Regions from separate parts of the Streptococcus sp. NCTC 11567 genome, predicted to be linked through region 2. Evidence: predicted binding sites of a transcription regulator. Region 2 holds the regulator's gene; each other region holds the start of a gene.
The links. Region 2 encodes Rex, which represses fermentation and respiration genes when NADH is low (regulators of the CRP and FNR family bind a similar motif). Its sites were predicted from a motif close to TTGTGAANTANTTCACAA; they were not measured.

Region 1 (6,318 bases), 1.1 Mb from region 2:
CAAGGGGCTGAGTTATACGTTTCTACTATCCAAAAAGCCATTGAACAAGCTGCTAAAAAAGCCGCTAAATAAAATGCTTGCAGATTATTTTACTAAGAAAAGCCGGAGTTGATTTGCTCTGGCTTTTTGTGAGAATGAAATATTTTTTTGATCTCATAGGGAAGTAGTAACTCAAAGTTGTGCAAGAAAACGCTTTCAGAAATTGTCGTCCTAATTGAGATTTTATTTCTGAAAAAAGCAAGTGTAAAAAAGCGCGCTATCAAAGGGTTTCAGAAAGACTTTGAAAAAAACTTCACAAAAATCTTGTGAAATGATTTACAAATTTTCAAAAAGTGTTATAATAATTTTGTAAATAAAATTGTGAAACTTTTAACAAGATAAAGGAGTCTCAAATGACTGAAGGACATAACACTGTTGAAACAACCTCTGTTTCTGCGACAATTGATACTCTTGTTCAAAAAGGTTTAGCTGCTCTTGAAGAGATGCGTAAGCTTGGCCAAGAACAAGTTGACTATATCGTAGCAAAAGCTTCTGTTGCTGCCTTGGATGCACACGGAGAACTTGCTAAACATGCTTACGAAGAAACAGGTCGTGGTGTCTTTGAAGATAAAGCAACAAAAAATCTATTTGCTTGTGAGCATGTGGTTAATAACATGCGCCATCAAAAAACAGTAGGGATTATTGAAGAAGATGACGTGACAGGTTTGACGTTGATTGCTGAGCCGGTGGGTGTTATCTGTGGGATTACGCCAACAACTAACCCGACTTCAACAGCTATCTTTAAATCTTTGATTTCGTTAAAAACACGTAATCCAATCATTTTTGCTTTCCACCCATCTGCTCAAGAATCATCAGCACATGCCGCTCGGATTGTTAGAGACGCTGCTATCGCCGCTGGTGCTCCTGAGAACTGTGTTCAGTGGGTTGAAACACCATCACTTGAAGCAACAAATGCTTTGATGAATCATGATGGCATTGCAACCATCCTTGCTACAGGTGGAAATGCTATGGTTAAAGCAGCTTACTCATGTGGAAAACCTGCTCTTGGGGTAGGTGCAGGTAATGTTCCAGCCTATGTGGAAAAATCTGCTAACATCCGCCAAGCAGCTCATGATATTGTTATGTCAAAATCATTTGACAACGGTATGGTCTGTGCATCTGAACAAGCTGTTATCGTGGACAAAGAAATCTATGACGATTTTGTTGCAGAGTTCAAATCTTACCATACTTATTTTGTAAATAAAAAAGAAAAAGCCCTTCTTGAAGAATTCTGTTTTGGTGCAAAAGCTAACAGTAAAAACTGTGCTGGCGCTAAATTGAATCCAAACATTGTTGGGAAACCAGCTACTTGGATTGCAGAACAAGCTGGATTTACTGTTCCAGAAGGAACCAATATTCTTGCTGCAGAATGTAAAGAAGTTTCAGAAAATGAACCTTTAACACGTGAAAAATTATCTCCAGTCATTGCTGTCTTGAAATCTGAATCACGTGAAGACGGTGTTGAAAAAGCTCGTCAAATGGTTGAATTTAATGGACTTGGTCACTCAGCTGCCATTCATACAGCAGATGCAGAGTTGGCAAAAGAATTTGGTACTAGAATTCGTGCTATCCGTGTCATCTGGAATTCACCTTCTACATTTGGTGGTATCGGTGATGTTTACAATGCTTTCTTACCATCATTGACCTTAGGATGTGGTTCTTATGGCCGCAACTCAGTTGGTGATAACGTTAGTGCTGTTAATCTCTTGAACATCAAAAAAGTAGGAAGACGTAGAAATAATATGCAATGGTTTAAAGTCCCTTCAAAAACATACTTCGAACGTGATTCAATTCAATACCTTCAAAAATGCCGTGACGTTGAACGCGTGATGATTGTTACTGACCATGCCATGGTTGAACTTGGCTTCTTGGATCGTATCATTGAACAATTGGACCTTCGTCGTAATAAAGTGGTTTACCAAATCTTTGCAGATGTTGAACCAGATCCAGATATTACAACAGTTATGAAAGGTACTGAATTAATGCGTACCTTCAAACCAGATACCATTATTGCCCTTGGGGGTGGTTCTCCAATGGATGCTGCCAAAGTAATGTGGTTATTCTACGAGCAACCAGAAGTTGATTTCCATGACCTTGTCCAAAAATTCATGGATATTCGTAAACGTGCTTTCAAATTCCCAGAACTTGGTAAGAAAACAAAATTCATTGCCATTCCAACTACATCTGGTACAGGTTCAGAGGTAACACCATTTGCTGTTATTTCAGACAAGGCTAACAACCGTAAGTACCCAATTGCTGACTACTCATTGACACCAACTGTGGCAATTGTTGACCCAGCTTTGGTATTGACAGTTCCAGGCTTTATTGCTGCAGATACTGGTATGGACGTTTTGACACACGCCACAGAAGCTTATGTATCTCAAATGGCTAACGACTTTACAGATGGTTTGGCGCTTCAAGCAATTAAGATTGTCTTTGAAACTCTTGAAAAATCTGTTAAAGAAGCTGACTTTGAGTCACGTGAAAAAATGCATAATGCTTCAACAATGGCAGGTATGGCATTTGCCAATGCTTTTCTAGGTATTTCTCACTCAATGGCACATAAGATTGGTGCACAATTCCACACTGTTCATGGTCGTACCAATGCAATCTTGCTTCCATACGTTATCCGTTACAACGGTACACGTCCAGCTAAGACTGCAACATGGCCTAAGTACAATTACTACCGTGCGGATGAAAAATACCAAGACATTGCGAAATTGTTAGGACTTCCAGCTTCAACACCAGAAGAAGCCGTTGAGTCTTATGCGAAAGCTGTTTATGACCTTGGTTGCCGTGTTGGCATTAAGATGAACTTCAAAGATCAAGGAATTGATGAGAACGAGTGGAAAGAACATTCACGTGCCTTGGCTTACCTTGCTTATGAAGACCAATGTTCGCCTGCTAACCCACGCTTACCAATGGTTGACCATATGCAAGAAATCATTGAAGATGCTTACTATGGTTACGCAGAGCGCCCAGGACGCCGTAAATAATCTCTTTTAAAGTGTTGTGATGCAACGACCTCTTATGACTAGAACCATAAGAGGTCGTTTTTTTCGTGTATTTCGTGTATTGAGTTGAATACAACATACCCAAAATCCCCTCTAAAAGGAAGAAAGGATTTTGCTTATAATAATCAAAGAGAGGTTTCAACAACTTAACTAGTTAACTTAATTTTCAGAAAACTTTCGAAAATGAGTTGACAATAATTGTGAAAAGATATACAATTTTAATTGTAAACGGTTACAGAAGTAACAATTAAACATTAAAATATGGAGGACTTATATGAAAGCCGTAGTTGTTAATGAAGCTAGTACAGGTGTTGAAGTTGTTGATCATGAAATGCCATCAATTGGGCACGGAGAAGCACTTGTTAAAGTCGAATACTGTGGTGTTTGCCATACAGATTTGCACGTAGCGCATGGCGATTTTGGACAAGTTCCTGGGCGTATTCTAGGCCATGAAGGCATTGGTATCGTCGAAGAAATTGGTGAAGGTGTAACCTCATTACAAGTTGGTGATCGTGTCTCTATTGCTTGGTTCTTTGAGGGTTGTGGCCATTGTGAATATTGTACGACTGGTCGTGAAACTCTCTGCCGTTCTGTTAAAAATGCAGGTTACAGCGTTGATGGAGGAATGAGCGAATATGCTGTCGTAACAGCTGATTACGCTGTAAAAGTCCCTGAAGGACTTGATCCTGCCCAAGCTTCATCAATCACATGTGCGGGTGTCACTACTTATAAAGCTATCAAAGAAGCGGGTGCTGCTCCAGGTCAATGGATTGTTATTTTTGGTGCTGGGGGTCTTGGAAACCTAGCTGTTCAATACGCTAAGAAAGTCTTTAATGCTCATGTTGTCGCAGTCGATATCAACAATGATAAACTAGAGTTGGCTAAAGAAGTCGGCGCTGATATTGTGGTTAATGGTAAAGAAATTGAAGATGTTCCAGGTTATATTCAGGAAAAAACAGGTGGAGCCCATGGTGTCGTTGTAACAGCTGTTTCCAAAGTTGCCTTTAACCAAGCGATTGATAGCGTCCGTGCAGGAGGAACTGTTGTAGCTGTAGGCCTTCCATCAGAATACATGGAACTGTCTATCGTAAAAACTGTTTTAGATGGTATCAAAGTGGTCGGATCACTTGTAGGGACACGTAAAGACTTGGAAGAAGCCTTTGCCTTTGGTGCAGAAGGTCTGGTTGTTCCGGTTGTCGAAAAAGTTCCAGTTGATACTGCTCCAGATGTCTTTGATGAAATGGAACGTGGCTTGATTCAAGGACGCAAAGTTTTGGATTTTACTCGCTAAGAGACTAAAATATGAAGTATTATCTAGCAATGGCTTCGTTTGCTGGAGTAATTCTTAAATTGTACCATGCAGTAGCATTCTTGAGTAAGAGAGCTTCTCTCTACTTGAGAATGCTTTTTTATTTTTTAGAAGTTTTAAAAATGGAGAATATATTATATAATGGAAAAAATAAAGATAGGTAGGGTAGAGCGATGCCGATGATGTACCAATCAACACGAGATCAAGAGAATAAAGTGACGGCAAGTCAAGCTATTTTGCAAGGTTTAGCTGCAGATGGAGGATTATTTACACCTGTTAGTTTTCCTAAGTTAGCATTGTCATTTAACAAGCTTAAAGATGAAAGTTATCAAGCCATTGCCAAGCTAGTGCTATCCGCTTTTTTTGATGATTTTACTGAAGATGAAATTGAGTACTGTATCAGCTCAGCTTATGGTGATAAATTTGACACCTCTCTTATTGCACCAGTAGTTTCTCTAACAGACTCTCATCACTTGGAATTGTTTCACGGAACAACGATTGCTTTCAAAGATATGGCTCTGTCTATTTTGCCTTATCTTTTGACCACTGCAGCTAAAAAGCAAGGCGTGGAACAGAAAATTGTGATTTTAACAGCTACTTCTGGAGATACAGGTAAAGCTGCTATGGCAGGTTTTGCAGATGTTCCTGGAACAGAAATTATTGTTTTTTATCCTCACGCAGGTGTTAGTAAGATTCAAGAATTACAAATGACAACTCAAGTTGGAGAAAATACTCACGTTGTTGCCATTGAGGGGAATTTTGATGATGCTCAAACAGATGTGAAACGTATGTTTAATGACCCTGACTTGGCTCAGAAATTAGCAGCTCGCGGGATGCAACTCTCATCTGCAAACTCCATGAATATTGGTCGTCTTATTCCACAAGTGGTTTATTATATTTATGCTTATGCTCAATTGGTTAAAGCTGGTCAGATTGAAGCAGGTCAAAACATTAATATTACGGTTCCTACTGGTAATTTTGGGAATATTTTAGCTGCTTATTATGCCAAGAAAATTGGTCTACCTGTAGCAACATTTATTTGTGCTTCTAATGAGAACAGGGTCTTAACGGATTTCTTTACCAGTGGTATCTATGATAAAAAACGGCCCTTCAAAATCACAACAAGTCCTTCTATGGATATTTTGGTATCATCTAATTTAGAACGTCTTGTTTTCCATTTAGTAGGGGATAATGCTGAAAAAACCAAATGTTTAATGGATGCTCTAACAAGAAATGGATCCTACGAATTACAAGATAGTGATGAGGCTATTTTTTCTCAGTTTGTTGCTGGTTTTGCCACAGAAGCAGAAACAGCGGCTGAAATTAAACGAGTATTTGAGTTAGACGATTATGTTATGGATCCTCATACCGCAGTTGCTTCGGCAGTTTATCAAAATTATCGTCACGAGACAGGGGATGACACACCGACACTCATTGCCTCAACAGCCAGTCCTTATAAATTTCCGGGTGTTGTAGTAGAAGCAATTACTGGAGAACCGGTCGCCGATGACTTTGAAGCAGTGAGTCAACTTAAGCAGCTTTCTCACGTGGTACAACCAAAAGCTGTGATAGGATTGCAAAACGCAAGGGTTCGGCACCGTCTGCTTGTGAAAACGGCAGATATGCAGACAGCTGTTGAAAATTATCTTGGTCTGTAAAACGGAGCCGACAAGGCTCCTTTAGTTTGGAAATGATAAATGACATATAATAGAAGAAAATTGCTTTCTTTGGCTTTGCCTTCAATGGCAGAAAATATTTTACAAATGGTAATGGGGATGGTTGATAACTACCTTGTCGCTCAAATTGGCTTAGTGGCAGTTTCAGGTGTTTCCATAGCCAATAATATTATTACTATTTATCAAGCTCTTTATATTGCTCTAGGAGCTGCTATATCTAGCTTGATTGCTCGAAGTATTGGAGAACACAATCAAAACAAACAGTTAAATGATATCGCTG
Region 2 (6,318 bases):
CTTGTAAACGTGCTAGCGCCAATACTGTCAATATTGTTTTACCTTATTTTGGATACTCACGCCAAGATCGCGTAGCTAAATCTCGTGAACCTATCACAGCTAAATTAGTTGCTAACATGCTAACCAAAGCTGGTATTGACCGCGTTGTTACACTTGACTTACATGCCGTTCAAGTACAGGGCTTCTTTGATATTCCAGTGGATAATCTTTTCACAGTGCCATTGTTTGCAGAGCATTACAGCCAACTTGGCTTGGCAGGTGCCGATACTGTTGTAGTGAGCCCAAAAAATTCTGGCATTAAACGTGCTAGAAGCTTAGCAGAGTATCTGGATTCACCAATTGCTATTATTGACTACGCACAGGATGACTCAGAGCGTGAAGAGGGCTATGTTATCGGTGATGTTTCTGGTAAAAAAGCTATTTTGATTGATGATATTCTTAACACTGGAAAAACTTTTGCAGAAGCTGCTAAGATCCTTGAACGAGCAGGTGCAACTGACATTTACGCCGTTGCTAGTCACGGCTTGTTTGCTGGTGGTGCTGCGGATGTTTTGGAAACTGCTCCGATTAAAGACATTATCGTTACAGATTCTGTTAAGACCAAAAACCGTGTCCCAGAAAATGTCACTTACCTTAGTGCTAGCGACTTGATTGCAGAAGCTATCATCCGAATTCACGAAAGAAAACCATTGAGTCCTCTTTTCTCCTATAAACCCAAAGGTAAACATGACGCATGATTTATTTTGACAACGCTGCTACTACCCCACTTAGTCCCTCTGTCATCACAGTAATGACAGAGACGATGACAGATGTTTTTGGCAATCCTTCTAGTATTCACTCTTACGGACGCCAAGCAAGCAAAACTCTCAGAGAATCTCGCCAAACAATCGCCAATCTCTTAGACGTTAATGCTCGCCACATTATTTTCACTTCTGGGGGGACAGAAAGCAACAATACAGCTATTAAAGGCTATGCCTTGGCTAATCAAAATAAGGGTAAGCACATCATCACAACTGCTATTGAGCACCATTCTGTTCTTCACCCTATGGCCTATCTTGAAGAGCGATTTGGATTCGAGGTGACTTATTTGCCTTGCCAAAATGGAACAATTGATTTGGCTGACGTTAAAAAGGCGCTCCGAGATGATACGATTTTAGTAAGCATGATGTATGCTAATAATGAAACAGGTGATGTCTTACCTATTCAAGAGATTGGAAACCTCCTTAGAGACCATCAAGCGGTTTTTCACGTAGATGCTGTACAAGCTATCGGAAAATTTGAGATTTTTCCTGAGCAATTAGGCGTTGATTTTTTATCAGCGTCTGCTCATAAATTTCACGGTCCTAAGGGGGTTGGATTCCTTTATAGTCGAGGAATGATTATGGACTCCCTGCTTCATGGGGGAGAACAAGAACATAAACGCAGAGCTAGCACTGAAAACTTACCAGGCATTGTGGGGATGGCACAAGCTCTAAAAGATGCTTTAACTAACTGTCTGTCAGCAACCAATCATATCACTTCTTTACGGGATCACTTGTTGGAACAACTAGAGGGACTCTCTTATTACCTTAATCAAGGCCCAAACTCTCTTCCACAGGTGATTAACATTGGCTTTCCTGGCTATCAAAATGGAGTCCTACTAACCCAACTTGACTTAGCTGGTTTTGCAGTGTCGACAGGCTCTGCTTGTACAGCTGGAACCGTTGAGCCAAGTCATGTACTTGCAGCTTACTATGGCAAAGAGTCTCATCGCCTATCAGAATCCATTCGCATCAGCCTGTCAGATCAAAATACTTTCGAAGAAGCCACTCAATTGGCTCAAACCTTACGAAAAATTCTAGGAGAATCAGATGGCATTTGAAAAAGAAATTACTTTAAAAGACTGTAACTATCGTTACCAAATCAGTCCAACTGTCAAAAAATACACTTTGAGAGACACTACTTTTACACAAACCAAAGTAGGGCATTATCAGTTAACCCGCTTGTTAGAAAAAGTTCCTAATTCAGGAGAAGGTTTTCCTTTAAAAATTACGATAAATAAAGAACTCGATGGCTTTAAACTCGCTATTACGGATCAATCTGGTCTTAGATTAGTTAATATTTTCAAATCTGAAGACAATAAAATTCTTCAAGACAAGTTTTATTTCCTTATGGATAGCCTTGTCGAACGTGATATTTTTAGTAAAACAAAAGTCTAAGCTAATCAATTGTATTTCTCTTCCCAACGCACTATAATGGTGCTATCAAAAAGGGAGGTAACAGACAATGATTGACATTAGCTATTTAAACAACAACAAACAGGAAAAGCAGATTTCCTACGCTAGTTATGATGACTATAAACAGGCGCAATTAGCTTGTCAAATTGCTATTGCAGATTATTTCCCTGTTACCAAGGTAATGGTAGATGGCCAGCAACTAGATTATACGGGACAGTTTGGTAACCTATACTTTTTCCTTGAGCAACAAGGCCTTCACTAAAATAGCAAAGTTAAGAAGTTTCTTCTTAGCTTTTTTCTTATCCTCTTATAAACCAGTTACGATTTCTATGAAAGGACATCTTTCACAAAATAATGAACAAAACGTTGCATTTTTCACAAACTTTCTGTTACAATAAAGAAAGATAAATGTAATGACAATTCTATAAGGAGTTAAACAGTGGTTATTGATAAATCTATTCCAAAAGCGACCGCAAAACGCTTATCACTCTATTACCGCATTTTCAAACGTTTTCATGCTGATCAGGTTGAAAAAGCTAGCTCTAAACAAATTGCAGATGCTATGGGCATTGATTCGGCAACTGTTCGCCGAGATTTTTCGTATTTTGGAGAATTAGGACGCCGTGGCTTTGGTTATGATGTCACCAAATTAATGAATTTCTTTGCTGATTTACTTAACGATCACTCTACTACTAACGTGATTTTAGTTGGATGTGGTAACATTGGTCGCGCACTCTTACACTACCGTTTCCATGACCGTAATAAAATGCAGATTGCAATGGGATTTGATACTGATGATAACCCTCTTGTAGGGACCAAGACCACTGATGGTATTCCAATTTATGGGATTTCAACCATCAAAGACCGACTTGACAATACTGATATTGAAACGGCTATCTTAACTGTCCCAAGTATCTATGCTCAAGAAGTATCCGAACAACTCATTGAAGCTGGTATTAAAGGGATTCTAAGTTTCGCTCCTGTCCATTTACAGGTTCCAAAAGGTGTGATTGTCCAATCCGTGGATTTAACTAGCGAATTGCAAACCCTTCTCTATTTTATGAATCAAAACCATCTTGACTAAGGAGTACAATGTCCAAACCCATTATTGGAATAAGTGCAAACCAAAGATTAAATATCGCTCTAGATAATCTGCCCTGGTCATATGCGCCTACTGGTTTTGTCCAGGCAGTTACTGATGCAGGTGGCTTACCGCTTCTACTACCAATTGGTGATGAATCAGCTGCTAAGGTGTATGTGTCCATGGTCGATAAAATAATCTTGATTGGGGGACAAAATGTAGACCCTAAATATTATCAAGAAGAAAAAGCTGCCTTTGATGATGATTTCTCACCCGAACGAGATCACTTTGAACTAGCCATCATTAAAGAAGCTATAGCCCAGAAAAAACCTATTTTAGGCGTCTGTCGTGGGACTCAGTTAATGAACGTTGCCTTAGGTGGCAGTTTAAACCAGAATATCCCTTCCCATTGGCAAGATGCTCCTTCTGATTTTCTATCGCATGAAATGATTGTGGATGAAGATTCCATTTTATATCCTATCTATGGTAAGAAAACTGTCATTAATTCTTTTCATCATCAAAGTCTGAAAAAGGTAGCTGATGATTTAAAAGTTATTGCAAGAGACCCTCGTGATGGAACGATTGAAGCTGTTGTTTCTACTAACGAGGCTATTCCTTTTTTGGGTGTTCAATGGCATCCTGAGTTGCTTCAAGGTGTTCGCAAGGAAGATTTACAACTCTTTGATTTATTTGTCAATGACTTTTAAGCTAGAAAAGAGATGATTTTTCTCGGAAACTATAATAAGATTGATAACTAACGATGATGTGATCCAGGCAAATGATGCCTAGGTCTTCACATGATCGTTTTATTTTTTCAGTAAAAGCGTAATCATTAGGACTCGGGTCAATACTTCCTGATGGGTGATTGTGAACCACAATAAGACTTGTTGCCATATTTTTACAAGCGTAATATAAAATTTCTCTAGGTTCTGCGATCGAACGTCTGACTGTTCCTATAAAAATTGTTTTCTCTTCAATCACGCGATTTTGACTATCTAAATACAGAACCACTAAATGCTCCTGCTTTTTATCGCCTAAAACTGCCATCATCTTCTCTGCAATCTGAACACTCGAAAGAATCCTCTCAGACAGTGTTTGCTCAGTTGCTTGAATCCTAGCAGCCAATTCAATCATTGCTTTGATTTCAATTGCTTTGACTTTACCGATTCCCGCTAAGGTTTGTAATTCTTGCAGAGACAGCTTTTTAAAATCTGCTAAGCTTTCTAGATGTGACAACAGGTAAGAAGATAATTCCAAAACGTGTTTTTCTTTATTTCCTGTCCTTAATAAAATGGCTAATAATTCTTGGTTGCTTAAGGCTTCGGCCCCCATGCGCATTAACCGTTCTCTTGGCATCAGCTTTATATCATCGCATTTGATCGAATACATCTCACTACCTCCCTATCTATTTATTCGATAAAAAAACAAGTTTCTTATTAAGAAACCTGTTTTTTTTGAATGGCTTGTTTTTTCTGGATGTTATCCTTAATGACTTGATAGAGAGTTGCTGCTAAAGGGACGGCGATAATCATCCCAACAATTCCTCTTAAGGAAGCTCCAATGGTAATGGCCATTAACACCCACATTGCTGGCAGACCAATGGAAGCTCCGACAACTGGAATTAATGCAGTGAAGGCCACTAATACCCCAATAGTTCCAGCAAATGGTAATTGTAGTAAAAACATTCCCGTCGTTGTGAGCGTCCCTAAAATCATCGCTTCTAAGGTCTGGCTGACAAAGAAACCATGAAAACGATGGTGTAATAAATCAACTAGATAATGAATACGCTGAGCATATTTACCAGTATAAGTATCCACCAAGGTATTTCCTTGACGACAAAGACTCTCTTTGTTGGCCAGGACATAGAGTGAAAAGACAAAACTGATGAAAAGGTTGATAATCGCAGATGCGATAACAGTAACTGAGGTCAAGATATTCGTTAGGACACCGATAAATTGTTTTAATAATTGTTGACTATAACTCGTAATGGTTTGTGTTAGTTTGGCATCACCACCAATATATTTGATGACACGTGCTAATAATTTATTATGTTCTAACTGATTAACCACTTCTTTAATGGATGGTGTATCAAATTTTGTTAAGGTGCTGATGCTAGCAATTAAATCTGGGATGACAATTGAGATAATCCAAGTGATTAAAATAAAAAAGGTCAGATAAGCTAGCAACATACAGATGCCTCGCTTAACTTTTAAAACGAGGGGACTTCCTTTAAAAGCGTAGACATATGCTTTTTCATAAGCACTCATGACAATATTAACAATATAAGCTCCTGCTGCTCCATAGAGAAAGGGGAGGCTTGTTTTATAAATAGTTCTTACAATATCAGTTCCATTTTCCCAGTTGGCTAAAATAGCATAACAAAGAATAAATGTCACAACAAGATAGAGGATATATTTTTTTTCAAATTTCATGGTAACTCCTTCTTTTACATTATACACTAAATTGCAAAACAGGGATACCCGAATCTCCTCATAGACATTAAGGGCAGTGAGAACTACTTGGACAAAGCATAATTGGCTATATTGACCTTCCTAGCATCATCTAAAAAGGTCATCATAGGCCAGTAGTTGCGGGTCTCTTAATGCTTTTATAAATAGTCCTTAATGACTTGTGCCATTATAGCATAGGCCTGAAAATTGAGGTGTAGACCATCTAAGGTATAGCTATCTGCTAGTCCACCTTGTGCATCTTTAAGACAAGTATTGACGTCAATAAATTCTACAGAAGGAATCATGGATATTTCTTGATTAATGCTATCAATAACAGCATTGGTTCTAACTTTAACTGTCATCTGGTATGCTGGATTCTGCGACACCGGTAATAATGACAGAAGGTTAATCTGACTATAGATGGAATGGCTTCGAATCTGGTTAATCAATTCTACAATAGTTGAAACAATATGATTCTTGTCAAATCCTAGACCAATGTCATTACAACCAATTAATAAAAAGACTTTTTCTGGTTCTAAATCAGTAATATGATCATCATAATGTGTCACTA
Region 3 (6,318 bases), 720 kb from region 2:
TCCTCCTTGCCATCGAAGACACAGATAGTGATATTGACGACTTTGAAATCATTATCACAGGGACGATGGCTGACATTATTGAAGGAGATGACTACACCTTTTGGGGGGAATTGACCCAGCACCCTAAATATGGACAGCAACTCAAACTAAGCCGTTACCAAAAAGTCAAACCTAGTTCATCTGGTTTGGTTAATTATTTCTCCAGCGACCATTTTAAGGGGATTGGAAAGAAAACAGCGGAGAAAATCATTGCCCTCTATGGCAATAATACTATTGACCATATTTTAGAAGACCCAAGTAAATTAGAAACTATTTCTGGTCTGTCCAAGGCTAATCGTCAAGCCTTTGTCGCTAAACTGAAATTGAATTATGGCACAGAGCAACTGATTGCTGGTCTCGTCGAACTTGGCCTTAGCAACCGTTTTGCCTTTCAAGCGTTTGAAAAGTATAAAGAAGAGGCTCTTGACCTTGTTAAAGAAAATCCCTATCAGTTAGTCGAAGATCTACAAGGTTTTGGGTTTAAGATGGCAGATGCTCTCGCTGAAAACTTAGGGATTGAAAACGACTCTCCGAAACGTTTTCGTGCAGCCCTCCTTCACTGTCTCTTGGAAGAATCCATCAATCGAGGAGATACTTATGTCCAAGCACGACAATTATTAGACTTTGCCATCACACTCCTTGAAGATGCACGTCAAGTAGAATGTGATCCTGCTGCTGTGGCTGAACAACTAAGCGAGTTGATCATAGAGGGCAAAATCAAAAACAGTGACACCAAACTGTTTGATGCTAGCCTTTATTTTGCTGAAGAAGGGATTGCTAACAACATCTCTCGTCTCTTAGATACTCCTTTAAGTCAGTCATTTAGTCATGATACCATTCAAACAACCATCCAAGCCGTTCAAAAAGACTTTGCCATCACCTATGACCAAGTGCAGCAAGAAGCCATTACTAAGGCCTTAACCAGCAAGGTCTTTCTCCTAACAGGTGGTCCCGGAACAGGAAAAACAACTGTTATTCGAGGCATTTTGCAGGCTTACGCGAACCTGCATCAGATTGATTTGGATAAAAAAGACCTTCCTATCTTGTTAGCAGCTCCAACAGGTCGAGCTGCACGTCGCATGAATGAGTTGACTGGACTTCCTAGCGCAACCATCCACAGGCACTTAGGCCTCAATGGCGACAACGATTACCAAGCCATGGAGGATTATCTAGACTGCGACTTGCTGATTGTCGATGAATTTTCAATGGTGGATACCTGGCTTGCCAACCAGTTGTTAGGAGCTATTAACTCAACAACTCAAGTGATTATTGTCGGAGATAGTGACCAGCTTCCTTCGGTTGGACCCGGTCAAGTCCTGTCAGATCTTTTAAAAGTCAATAGCCTGCCCCAAATCGCCTTGCAAAAGATATTTCGTCAATCCCAAGAATCTACTATTGTCAATTTGGCAGACCAGATGCGTCGAGGAATCTTAGCTGCTGACTTTCGTGATAAAAAAGCTGACCGTTCTTATTTTGAAGCCCAAGCAGCCTTTATCCCTGACATGATTCAAAAAATTGTCCTATCTGCTATTAAAAGTGGCATCCCTGCTGAGGAAATTCAAATTTTAGCGCCTATGTACAAAGGACAAGCTGGCATCAATCATCTTAATCAACTCATGCAAGAACTTCTCAATCCCTTGCAAGGACAAACAGAATTTCTGTTCAATGATACGCATTTTCGTAAAGGTGATAAAGTCCTGCACTTAGTCAACGATGCTCAGTTGAATGTCTTTAACGGAGATATTGGTTATATTACAGATTTGATTCCTGCTAAATATACCGAATCTAAGCAAGACGAATTAATCTTAGATTTTGACGGTAGCGAAGTCACGTACCCTAGAAATGAATGGCTAAAATTAACCTTAGCCTATGCCATGAGCATTCATAAGTCACAAGGGAGCGAGTTTCAAGTGGTGATTTTACCTATCACACGCCAAAGCGGCCGACTCTTGCAACGAAATGTGATTTACACGGCCATTACTCGGTCTAAAAGTAAGTTAATTCTGTTGGGAGAATATACTGCCTTTGAGTATGCTATTAAACACGAAGGCGATAAACGCCAAACCTACTTGATCGAACGCTTCCAAGAACAATCCGACTTAGCCTCCTCTCAACCTAACCAAGAGCTAAAATCAAAAGAGCAGACCTCCCTTTTTTCTAATACGGCAACCCTTGAGGACGACTCTCAAAAATCTTCCTCTCAATCAACAAACTCTAACCCCACTGAGAACTCTCAGTCAGATAATGATGATTTTAGGTTAACACCTGAGAATTATTCGACTATCGATTCGATGATAGGGCTTACAGAATCAGATATTGCCCTCTTTTTCCAGAAAAAATCCTAGAAAAACGGACATTTTTGATTAATCTATGGTATAATATTTTTGTATTAAACACATTGTACAATTTCGGATTAAGGACTCTAGGAGGATTATATGATTTCTTATGAAAAAGTGCGTCAGGCACTCAAAACGTCTACTATTGCCATTATTATTCTAAACGGGCTTGGAGTTGTACTGTCATTAATGGGATTTGCAGGGATTTTCTACTTACAAAGCCAACTCAAGAATGAAGCATTTCGGGCCCAATTAACAACTGAGCAATTGGCACAGCTACAAAGCAGCATGACACCATTTATGATTTTCTTATCTGTCTTAAATGTCCTTGCTATTATTGCTATCATTGTCTTTTGTGCTCAAAACTTATCTAAATTAAAACAAGGTCTAACGGTTAGTTATATTCCTTATATCTTAGGCCTTATCCTTTCTGTTATCGGCTTGGTTAACCAGTTCACAACAACCTTGTCAATGGTTGGAACTATCCTTATCCTTGCACAAGCTGCTCTTTATGGCTTTGCTTTTTACAAAGCCAAAACCCTTAACGACAAAGACACTGATACCGACCAAGACCAATCAATACTGTAATATCACACGAAGTAAGATAAGCTGACTAGGACTTTTCCTAGTCAGCTTATTTTTGCCTCTAGAAATAGGAAAGAGGAAAGCCTTCTTCCTACGATAAATCCAAAGCGATATCTGCCATCTTGTCCTCCAAGTTGGTCATGGTCACTCCCAACAAACGAATACCTACTGTATGTTCTGGTAAGGTATCAAAGATAGATTCGGCCACCTGCTCAATTTGTGCGGCATCCCTTGTCAGTTCTGGCAGGGTGACTCGCTTAGTTAAGGTGGTAAAATCAGCATAACGCACCTTAAGCACAATGGTCTTCCCTAACTTTTTATGGTCTTGTAAGAGAGCGGCCACGCGCCTAGCATTTTTACTGATTTCTGCTTTGATATCGGCTTCTTGATAAAGGAGTTTGGCATAGGTTCTCTCACTACCAATCGACTTTCTTATACGATTGGGTTTGACTGGAGAATGGCTAATGCCTCTCGCTTTACGGTAAAGATTAAAACCAAAGCGGCCAAAATGGTCAATCAAGGTCATTTCAGGAACTTCTAACAAATCCTGCCCTGTGTAAATCCCCATCTCATGTAATTTTTCAACCGACTTTTTACCGACACCATGAAACTTTTCAATAGGAAGGTCGGCTAAGAAGGAGAGGGCATCTTGGGGCAAAACAAGCGTTAGCCCATGCGGTTTTTCAAAATCACTGGCTAATTTAGCTAAAAATTTATTATAAGAGACTCCCGCCGAGCAAGTGAGGTGAACCTCATTCCAGATATCATGCTGAATCAGTTTAGCGATTTTCACAGCTGACTTAATCCCCAACTTATTATCAGTCACATCAAGGTAAGCCTCGTCAATAGACATAGGTTCAACCAAATCAGTATAACGTTTAAAAATATGGCGAATTTCCTGACCAACACTGCGGTATTTTTCGTAATTCCCAGAGATAAAGATAGCTTGAGGACAACGCTCATAAGCCTCTTTAGAGCTCATAGCAGAATGAATCCCATATTTCCTAGCTTCATAATTACAAGTAGAGACAACACCGCGTCCCCCAGTCTCTCTAGGATCTTTCCCAATCACAACCGGTTTCCCTTTTAAGACTGGGTTGTCTCTTTCCTCAACTGCAGCAAAAAAGGCATCCATGTCAATATGGATGATTTTTCGTGACGTGTCATTAAGCAGTGGAAAAATAAGCATCGGCCCCTCCTGACTATATTATACTCCTTAGAGCATCTAAAGCCAAAAAAATACATTCTAATACAGTTTGTGACTGTTTCAACAATCTGTATTATAAAAGAATCTTAATTTTGTCAAGAATTTTGCTTGGGAAAACGTTTCCTATATGTTAAACTTAGAGTTGTAAATGTAACAGATCGCTTTGTTACTAGAATTTAAGGAGAAATATATGGCAACTGTTAAAACTAACACAGATGTTTTCGAAAAAGCTTGGGAAGGCTTTAAAGGAACTGACTGGAAAGAAAAAGCAAGTGTCTCACGTTTTGTACAAGCTAACTACACGCCATACGATGGCGATGAATCTTTCTTGGCTGGTGCTACTGAACGTTCACTTCACATCAAAAAAGTTATCGAAGAAACAAAAGCACACTATGAAGCTACACGTTTCCCATACGATACTCGTCCAACTTCAATTGCTGACATTCCTGCTGGATTCATCGATAAAGACAATGAATTGATTTATGGTATTCAAAACGATGAATTGTTCAAATTGAACTTCATGCCAAAAGGTGGTATCCGTATGGCGGAAACGACCCTTAAAGAAAACGGCTATGAACCAGACCCAGCAGTACATGAAATCTTTACTAAGTATGTGACAACTGTTAACGACGGTATCTTCCGCGCTTATACTTCAAATATTCGTCGCGCTCGTCATGCCCACACTGTAACTGGTCTTCCAGATGCTTACTCACGTGGACGTATCATCGGTGTTTACGCTCGTCTTGCTCTTTACGGTGCAGACTACTTGATGCAAGAAAAAGTCAATGACTGGAATGCTATCACTGAAATCGATGAAGAATCAATCCGTCTTCGCGAAGAAGTTAACCTTCAATACCAAGCACTTGGTGAAGTGGTTAAACTTGGTGATCTTTACGGTGTTGACGTTCGTCGCCCAGCAGAAAACGTTAAAGAAGCTATCCAATGGGTAAACATCGCTTTCATGGCAGTATGTCGTGTGATCAACGGTGCAGCAACTTCTCTTGGACGTGTGCCAATCGTTCTTGATATCTTTGCTGAACGTGACCTTGCTCGTGGTACCTTTACAGAATCAGAAATCCAAGAATTTGTGGATGACTTCGTTCTTAAACTTCGTACCGTAAAATTCGGACGTACGAAAGCTTACGATGCGCTTTACTCAGGTGACCCAACATTCATCACAACTTCTATGGCTGGTATGGGTAACGATGGTCGTCACCGTGTAACTAAGATGGACTACCGTTTCTTGAACACGCTTGATAATATTGGTAACTCTCCAGAACCAAACTTGACTGTTCTTTGGACTGATCAATTGCCAGAAGCATTCCGTCGCTACTGTATGAAAATGAGCCACAAACACTCTTCTATCCAATATGAAGGTGTGACAACAATGGCTAAAGAAGGTTATGGTGAGATGTCATGTATTTCATGTTGTGTATCACCACTTGACCCAGAAAATGAAGAACAACGTCATAACATCCAATACTTCGGTGCTCGTGTAAACGTTCTTAAAGCCCTTCTTACTGGTCTTAACGGTGGTTACGATGATGTTCACAGAGACTACAAAGTGTTTAACGTTGTTGAACCAATCACATCAGAAGTTCTTGAGTACGACGAAGTTATGGCTAACTTTGAGAAATCTCTTGACTGGTTGACAGATACTTATGTAGATGCGCTTAACATCATCCACTACATGACTGATAAATACAACTACGAAGCAGTTCAAATGGCCTTCTTGCCAACACACCAACGTGCTAACATGGGATTCGGTATCTGTGGTTTCGCTAACACAGTTGATACCTTGTCAGCTATTAAATACGCAACTGTTAAAACTATCCGCGATGAAAATGGCTACATTTATGACTACGAAGTAACAGGTGACTTCCCTCGTTACGGTGAAGATGACGACCGTGTTGATGACATCGCGAAATGGTTGATGGAAGCTTACCACACACGTCTTGCAAGTCACAAACTTTACAAGAATGCTGAGGCTTCAGTATCACTTCTTACCATCACTTCAAACGTTGCTTACTCTAAACAAACTGGTAACTCTCCAGTTCACCGCGGCGTCTTCTTGAACGAAGATGGTACAGTTAACACTAGCCAAGTAGAATTCTTCTCACCAGGTGCTAACCCATCTAACAAAGCAAAAGG

Region 1: the regulator Rex is predicted to act here: its motif matches at 3,252-3,269, upstream of adhP (alcohol dehydrogenase AdhP).
Region 3: the regulator Rex is predicted to act here: its motif matches at 4,217-4,234, upstream of pflB (formate C-acetyltransferase).

Annotation. Positions count from the first base shown of each region.
Region 1 is NZ_LR595857.1:63,453-69,770, forward strand. Features, by position in the region: gene FQT67_RS00375 (acyltransferase family protein) at 1-72, shown strand, start outside; gene adhE (bifunctional acetaldehyde-CoA/alcohol dehydrogenase) at 393-3,035, shown strand; gene adhP (alcohol dehydrogenase AdhP) at 3,328-4,344, shown strand; gene thrC (threonine synthase) at 4,536-6,020, shown strand; gene FQT67_RS00395 (MATE family efflux transporter) at 6,060-6,318, shown strand, end outside.
Region 2 is NZ_LR595857.1:1,134,738-1,141,055, forward strand. Features, by position in the region: gene FQT67_RS05780 (ribose-phosphate diphosphokinase) at 1-737, shown strand, start outside; gene FQT67_RS05785 (cysteine desulfurase family protein) at 734-1,861, shown strand; gene FQT67_RS05790 (DUF1831 domain-containing protein) at 1,851-2,198, shown strand; gene FQT67_RS05795 (DUF4649 family protein) at 2,266-2,478, shown strand; gene FQT67_RS05800 (redox-sensing transcriptional repressor Rex) at 2,656-3,300, shown strand; gene FQT67_RS05805 (gamma-glutamyl-gamma-aminobutyrate hydrolase family protein) at 3,309-4,004, shown strand; gene radC (DNA repair protein RadC) at 4,006-4,686, opposite strand; gene FQT67_RS05815 (AI-2E family transporter) at 4,734-5,729, opposite strand; gene FQT67_RS05820 (SGNH/GDSL hydrolase family protein) at 5,906-6,318, opposite strand, start outside.
Region 3 is NZ_LR595857.1:1,854,334-1,860,651, forward strand. Features, by position in the region: gene FQT67_RS09285 (ATP-dependent RecD-like DNA helicase) at 1-2,384, shown strand, start outside; gene FQT67_RS09290 (hypothetical protein) at 2,475-2,963, shown strand; gene dinB (DNA polymerase IV) at 3,052-4,149, opposite strand; gene pflB (formate C-acetyltransferase) at 4,358-6,318, shown strand, end outside.